2 regions of the Variovorax sp. BGA-UO-ETr-C22 genome follow, and region 2 is predicted to be linked to the other one. Evidence: riboswitches for the same ligand, from Rfam matches in the RefSeq annotation. Region 2 holds a riboswitch; the other holds the start of a gene.

Region 1 (3,396 bases), on a different contig from region 2:
ACGTGGCCGATGCGGGCAGGTAGCAGCAGGCTCGACGCCGCTTCGGGAACCAGCGCCAGGTTGACGAACGGCGTGGACAGCAGCGCATCCTCAGCCAGCACGACGAAGTCGCAGTGCAACAGCAAGGTGGTCCCCACGCCGACTGCGCGTCCGTTGACCGCCGCAATCACCGGTCGCGTCGAACTCGCCAACGCACGCAGGAAGCGGGCGACATGGCGCTCTTCGTTGCCGGCCTTCCCGGCAGCCACGGCAGCAAATTCGCCCAGGTCGTTGCCCGAGGTGAACATGCCACCTTCGCCTCGCATCACGATGGCCCGGACGGACGGGTCGCTCTCGGCGCCTGCGATGGCATCGGCCAGACGGCCATACATCGCATTGGTCAGTGCGTTCATCTTCTCCGGCCTGGCCAGCGTGAGGGTCAGGACACCCTGGGTGGATTCGACGGTCACGTATTCGGTCATAGGTTCTCCTGGTTGCCCTCTCGCACCGTGCGAGAGGGATGGCATTTAATTCGCACGCGAAGTATATGCTTCGCGTACGAAATAAATACGGATAAGATGTAACCTGCCGCGCCTTCGCCCAGGCCACAGGAATCCGATGAAAGCTCAAAAAAAATACAGGCTGGTGTTTCTTCTGAACGTCGCCCAGCGGGCGGTGCAGCGCTGGAAAGAAACCCGCGGCGACGCCCTGCCCGCGCTGTCGGCAGCCCAGGCCGGCACGATGTTTTTCCTGTCGACCAACGATGGCGCCCTGACGGGAGAAGTCGCGCAGGCACTGAACATCGGCGCACCGGCCATGTCCGGCCTTGCCGCCCGGCTCGAAAAAGCCGGCTACCTGACCCGCGCGCAAGACCCGAACGACGGACGCGCATTCCGCCTGTACCAGACCGAGGAAGGACGGCTTGCGGGACAGCGTGCAAAGGCCGGGCTCGGCGCGTTGAACGCACGGCTGACCCAGGGTTTCAGCGACGAAGAGATGGCAATCGTCGGCCGGTGGCTCGAATCGGTGGTCGAGAATTTTTCCGCCGAGGGCGCGGGAAAGCACGAGGAATAGGCCCTCGGCCCCGGCACGCCATCGGTGCGGCGGGTGCAAGGCCCGCTGTGGCCGGATTCTTCCGTGCGCAGGAACTTTTCGGTGCGTCTGCGACACACGCGCCTAAAATGACATTTCGCTAGGGGTGCTGCGCCGGTTTCGACCGGTGTGGCTGAGAAAGTCCCTTTGAACCTGACTGAGGTAATCCTCGCGCAGGGAAGCTGGTCCGGTGGCCTGTCGCGTTGTCTCGCGTGACGGCCACGCCACTGGAGCCTCGCCCACCTGCCAAACCTTTTGCACTGGAGCAAACGGATGGCACACAACGACAACGACAGTTCCGCTTCGCCCGGCAACGAAGCGCTCACGCCCCTGCCCGCCTCCCGGCGCGTCTTCGGCTGGCACGACCACGCCTCGCTGTGGTTCAGCCTCGGCGTCGGGCTGCTGGTGATGCAGATCGGCGCCTACCTGGTGCCGGCCGTGGGCACACGCGACGCGGCGCTGGCCATCGTGCTCGGCTCGCTGCTCGGCGCCGGGCTGTTGGCCTGGACCGCGCGGCTGGGCTGCGAAACCGGGCTGGCCAGCGCCGGCCTGATGCACGCCACCTACGGCAGCGCCTTCGCGCGGCTGCCGGTGCTGCTCAACATCGTGCAGCTGGTGGGCTGGACCACCTTCGAACTCGTGATCATGCGCGAGGGCACGCAGGCCATCGGGCAGCAGGCCTTCGGCGCCGCGCTGGGCACAACCTGGGGCGGCGTGCTGACCACGCTGCTGTGGGGCGCGGTGCTGCTGGCGCTGCTGGCCGGCTCGATGGTGAAGCTGGTGCGCCGCTTCGTGAGCCGCTTCGGCCTACCGCTGGTGGTGCTGTCGCTGCTGTGGCTCAGCTGGCAGTTCGCGACGCGGCTGCACGCCAAGGGCCTGGACGCCTTCTGGGCCCGGCCGGGCAACGGCAGCATGGGCATGTTCAGCGCGCTCGACCTGGTGATCGCGATGCCGGTGTCGTGGCTGCCGCTGGTGGCCGACTACGCGCGCCACGGCAAGCGCAGTGCCGCCGGTGGTTTGGGCAGCGCGTTCAGCGGCACCTGGATCGGCTACGCGCTCGCCAACATCTGGTGCTACGCACTGGGCGTGATGGTGGTGAGCGTGGCCGAGCCGGGCACCAGCCTCGTCACGGCGCTGCTGCTGGCGCAGGGCGGCCTGGTGGCGCTGGGCCTGATCCTCATCGACGAACTCGACAACGCCTATGGCGACGTGTACTCGGGCTCGGTGTCCACGCACAGCCTGCTGCCGCGCTGGAGCGTGAAGCGCTGGGGCCTGCTGCTGGCGGTGCTGTGCATCGGCCTGGCGCTGGTGCTGCCGATGCACACGCTCGAACCCTTCCTGCTGCTGCTGAGTTCGGTGTTCGTTCCGCTGTACGGCGTGATCCTCGGGCGGCTGGGCAGCGGAAGCGCCGTGTCGGCAAGCGGCACGCGCACCATCGACTGGGGCGCGGCGCTGATCTGGCTCGCGGGCATCGCGGCCTACCACGCGCTGGCCAAATGGGCGCCGCAGTTCGGATCGGCGCTGCCGACGCTGGCGGCGACCTTCGTGCTGGCCTGGCTCAGCCGGCCGACAGCGGCAAGCGGTGGGTCGGCACTGGCGCAAAGCCGTGGTTGAGCGGACCGTGGCCCGCGCCGACCAGCACATCCGCACCGGCGCTCATCGCGCCGAGGATGTACGCGCGTGCGCGCTCGACCGCCTCGGGCAGCGCCAGGCCCAATGCCAGGTGCGCGGCGATGGCCGACGAGAGCGTGCAGCCGGTGCCGTGCAGGTTGCGGCTGGCGATGCGTTGCGACGCGAGCCGCTTGCGCGCGCCGCTGCGCTCCAGCAGCACGTCGACCACCTCGTCGCCCGGCAGGTGGCCGCCCTTGAGCAGCACGGCCTTGGCACCGAGCGCGAGCAGTTCGTCGGCCGCGCCGTCGAGCGCGTCGATGCCGCCGATGGCATGGCCGACCAGCAAGGCAGCTTCGTCGAGGTTGGGCGTGACCACCACGGCGCGCGGGAACAGCTCGCGCACCAGCACCTGCACGGTTTCGGCTGCGATCAGGCGGTCGCCACTGGTGGCGATCATCACGGGGTCGAGCACCACGTTCTTCAGCTGGTAGCGGTCGATGGCCCAGGCCACCACCTCGACCACCTCGGGCGCGTGCAGCATGCCGAGCTTGACGGCATCGACGCCGATGTCTTCCACCACCGCCTGGATCTGCGCCTTCAGGAAGTCGGGCGGCACGCCGTGGATGCCCGAGACGCCCACCGTGTTCTGCGCGGTGAGCGCGGTGATGGCCGTCATGCCGTAGCAGCCGAGGGCCGCGAAGGTCTTGAGGTCGG
Region 2 (3,396 bases):
GGGACGGATCGGGATGTAGATCTCGCCGCCGCCGGCCATGAATTCTTTCGACTTCTCTTCCATGCCCTCGGCCATGGCAGCCGCCTCGGCCACGCCTTTCTTGGCCGCGTATTCGCGCACTTCCTGCGTGATCTTCATCGAACAGAACTTGGGGCCGCACATCGAGCAGAAGTGCGCCACCTTGCTCGAGTCCTTCGGCAGCGTCTCGTCGTGGAATTCGCGCGCCGTGTCGGGGTCCAGGCCCAGGTTGAACTGGTCTTGCCAGCGGAACTCGAAGCGTGCCTTGCTCAGCGCGTCGTCGCGCGAGCGCGCACCCGGGTGGCCCTTGGCCACGTCGGCCGCGTGCGCGGCGATCTTGTAGGCAATGATCCCCTGCTTCACGTCGTCGCGGTCGGGCAGGCCCAGGTGCTCCTTGGGCGTCACGTAGCAGAGCATCGCCGTGCCGGCCCAACCGATCATGGCGGCGCCGATGGCGCTGGAGATGTGGTCGTAGCCCGGCGCGATGTCGATGGTCAGCGGGCCGAGCGTGTAGAACGGCGCTTCGTGGCAGTGCTTGATCTGCTCGTCCATGTTGGCCTGGATCATGTGCATCGGCACGTGGCCCGGGCCTTCGATCATGGTCTGCACGTCGTGCTTCCAGGCGATCTGCGTGAGCTCGCCCAGCGTGCGCAGCTCGGCAAACTGCGCCTCGTCGTTCGCATCGGCACCCGAGCCGGGGCGCAGGCCGTCGCCGAGCGAGAAGCTCACGTCGTAGGCCTTCATGATGTCGCAGATGTCCTCGAAGTGCGTGTAGAGGAAGCTCTCCTTGTGGTGCGCGATGCACCACTTGGCCATGATCGAGCCGCCGCGCGACACGATGCCCGTCATGCGGTCGGCCGTGAGGTGGATGAACGGCAGGCGCAGGCCCGCGTGGATGGTGAAGTAATCAACGCCCTGCTCCGCCTGCTCGATGAGCGTGTCGCGGTAGATCTCCCAGGTCAGGTCTTCGGCCACGCCGCCCACCTTTTCGAGCGCCTGGTAGATCGGCACCGTGCCGATGGGCACCGGCGAGTTGCGCACGATCCAGTCGCGCGTGGTGTGGATGTTCTTGCCGGTCGACAGGTCCATGACGTTGTCGGCGCCCCAGCGGATGGCCCACACCAGCTTCTCGACCTCTTCCTCGATGCTCGAGGTGACGGCCGAGTTGCCGATGTTGGCGTTGATCTTCACCTTGAAGTTGCGCCCGATGGCCATCGGCTCGACCTCGGGGTGGTTGATGTTCGCGGGAATGATCGCGCGGCCACGGGCCACCTCGTCGCGCACGAACTCGGGCGTGATGATGCGCGGAATGCTCGCGCCCATCGGGTTGCCCGCCACGCGCTTGGCGCGCTCCTCGTTGGCCAGGTACTCGGCCATCCACTCGCGCTTGCCGTTCTCGCGCAGGGCCACGTATTCCATCTCGGGCGTGACGATGCCGCGGCGCGCGTAGTGCATCTGCGTGACGTTGGCGCCCGACTTGGCGCGGCGCGGCGTGCGCTGCAGTGCCGAGGCACCGGCGCGCAGCTCGGCCAGGCGCTGCGCGTCGCGGTCTTCGTTCTTGGCGCCGTCGTCCAGCGCGTGGTGCGTGCGGCCTTCGTAGCTTTCGGTGTCGCCGCGCTCGATGACCCAGGCGCTGCGCACGTCGGGCAGGCCGCGGCGCACGTCGATCTCGACCTTCGGGTCGGTGTAGGGGCCCGAGGTGTCGTACAGGGAGACGGTTTCGCCGTTGGTCAGCGCCACGTCGCGCACGGGTACGCACAGGTCGGGCCGGCTGCCCGGAATGACGCACTTGTGCGAGGCGGGAAAGGGTTCGCGCGTCAGCGACAGCAGCGAGGTGAATTTGTCGGTGGCATTCATCGGGGGCACTCCTTGTTGAGGGAAAGGGTGCTCCGCAATCGCTCGATGGACCTCGGGAGGCCCGTCACCGAAAAAGGGAGTGACGGACCGAAGTCAGGGAGTGCAGCTCTTCTTACGCCGGTATGACCCGGATCAAGTTCGCGGGTCGGCAGCTTTGCCATCTCAGCACGCCACATGCGTGCACCCCGGAGCGGGGCCGATTGTGCGGGCCGAAGCCCGCCGCCGTCAACCCGGGGGCTGGTGCAGGTCGCCGTCGACGTAGAACCAGCGCTCGTCCTCGCGCACGAAGCGGCTGCGCTCGTGCAGGCGGAACGCCACGCCTGTCGCGCCGCGCTGGCGGGCGACGAACTCGACCTCGGCGTGGTCGGCATCGAGCACCGAGCGCGAGCGGATGTCCAGCCCCAGCCATTTGACGCCCGGCTCGAACTCGACCGAGGCCGGTCGCTTCGATGCGTGCCAGGTGGCGAGCAGGTAGTCGGCACGCGCCAGCACGAAGGCCGAGTAGCGCGAACGCATCAGCGATTCGGCGTCGGGCGCCGGCGTGTTCTCGAAATCGTCGAGGTAGCGCCCACAGCACAGGGCGTAGCCAATGGGCTTGTCGCGACGGTCGGTGCGGCCGCAGGGGCAGGGGCCGGGAGTGGGGTCGGTGGCGCTCATGAAGGGCTCTATTGGAACACTTGGCGCGGCGGGGGTTGAAGGTGGGGTGTGGGGGGCTTCGGGCATGCCCGCTTTGCGAAGACCTGCCGGGGCCAAAGGCGCCAGGGCCTCTTGCGCCAATGGCTTGTGTCGCTACAGTCGTCTGGCGTTTCGTTCTTTCAAGCTGAACACCAAAGCATGCTTTTGCGATTCCTCAAGCTGTTCTTCCTGCTCGCTGCGACCCTCTCCTTGGGCGTCTTCGCCTTTCTGCACGGATTCAGCGCATGGCGCGCCGGACAAATCGTTGTCACGCGACGGGGGCGCGAACCCTTTGTCGCAGCCGCCGATGGTGCATTTCCCATCACGTTCAATATGGAAGTCTGGGGATGGATGATCATCGGGGGCGCTGTTGCTCTTTGCGGCATTGCAGGCGTCGTCAAGCTCCTCATCAACACGCCGGACCAGCGACGCACGATGCTGACCCGTATGGATGGCGTCTCGCGCCGCGAGCGCAGTGACATGGACATTCCGTGGTCGATTGGGCTTGCCATCGTCGGGGCGGTTGTGGCGTTTTTTCTCTACTTGGGATTTAGGGTCCACGCGCAATAGGCTTGTCTGTCTGCAACCAGCCATGAGTGGCCTTTCATCAGCAAGAACGACGACGAACTCAGGAAAGTGTCCGCGCAGGGTTTCAAGCACTACCGCGAGACTGGCGTGCAACGGATGAGCGTGCGCAAGCTCGACGTCTCGGCGATCGACGAACTCCACGGATTCGCCCGCGTGGAATGGCGAGCGATCTACAAGGTCGATGGCGCGCAGAAGGTGATCGACTTCACCAATGTCTATCTGGTGCGGCTTGAAGGCGCCAGCGCGAAAGTGTTCGGG

Evidence for each region. Region 2 has a riboswitch for thiamine pyrophosphate ahead of thiC (phosphomethylpyrimidine synthase ThiC). Riboswitches for the same ligand answer to the same signal wherever they lie in the genome.
Region 1: it holds a riboswitch for thiamine pyrophosphate, as region 2 does, so the genes downstream of both, AC57B8_RS23575 (purine-cytosine permease family protein) here and thiC (phosphomethylpyrimidine synthase ThiC) in region 2, are expected to answer to the same signal.

The regions. Positions count from the first base shown of each region.
Region 1 covers NZ_JCAQPA010000011.1:784,822-788,217, reverse strand. Annotated here, with positions in the region: gene AC57B8_RS23585 (enoyl-CoA hydratase) at 1-461, opposite strand, end outside; gene AC57B8_RS23580 (MarR family winged helix-turn-helix transcriptional regulator) at 598-1,053, shown strand; TPP riboswitch at 1,164-1,268, shown strand; gene AC57B8_RS23575 (purine-cytosine permease family protein) at 1,345-2,685, shown strand; gene thiD (bifunctional hydroxymethylpyrimidine kinase/phosphomethylpyrimidine kinase) at 2,630-3,396, opposite strand, start outside.
Region 2 covers NZ_JCAQPA010000010.1:1,368,482-1,371,877, forward strand. Annotated here, with positions in the region: gene thiC (phosphomethylpyrimidine synthase ThiC) at 1-1,875, opposite strand, end outside; TPP riboswitch at 1,968-2,073, opposite strand; gene AC57B8_RS19755 (YchJ family protein) at 2,101-2,532, opposite strand; gene AC57B8_RS19760 (hypothetical protein) at 2,710-3,120, shown strand; gene AC57B8_RS19765 (hypothetical protein) at 3,235-3,396, shown strand, end outside.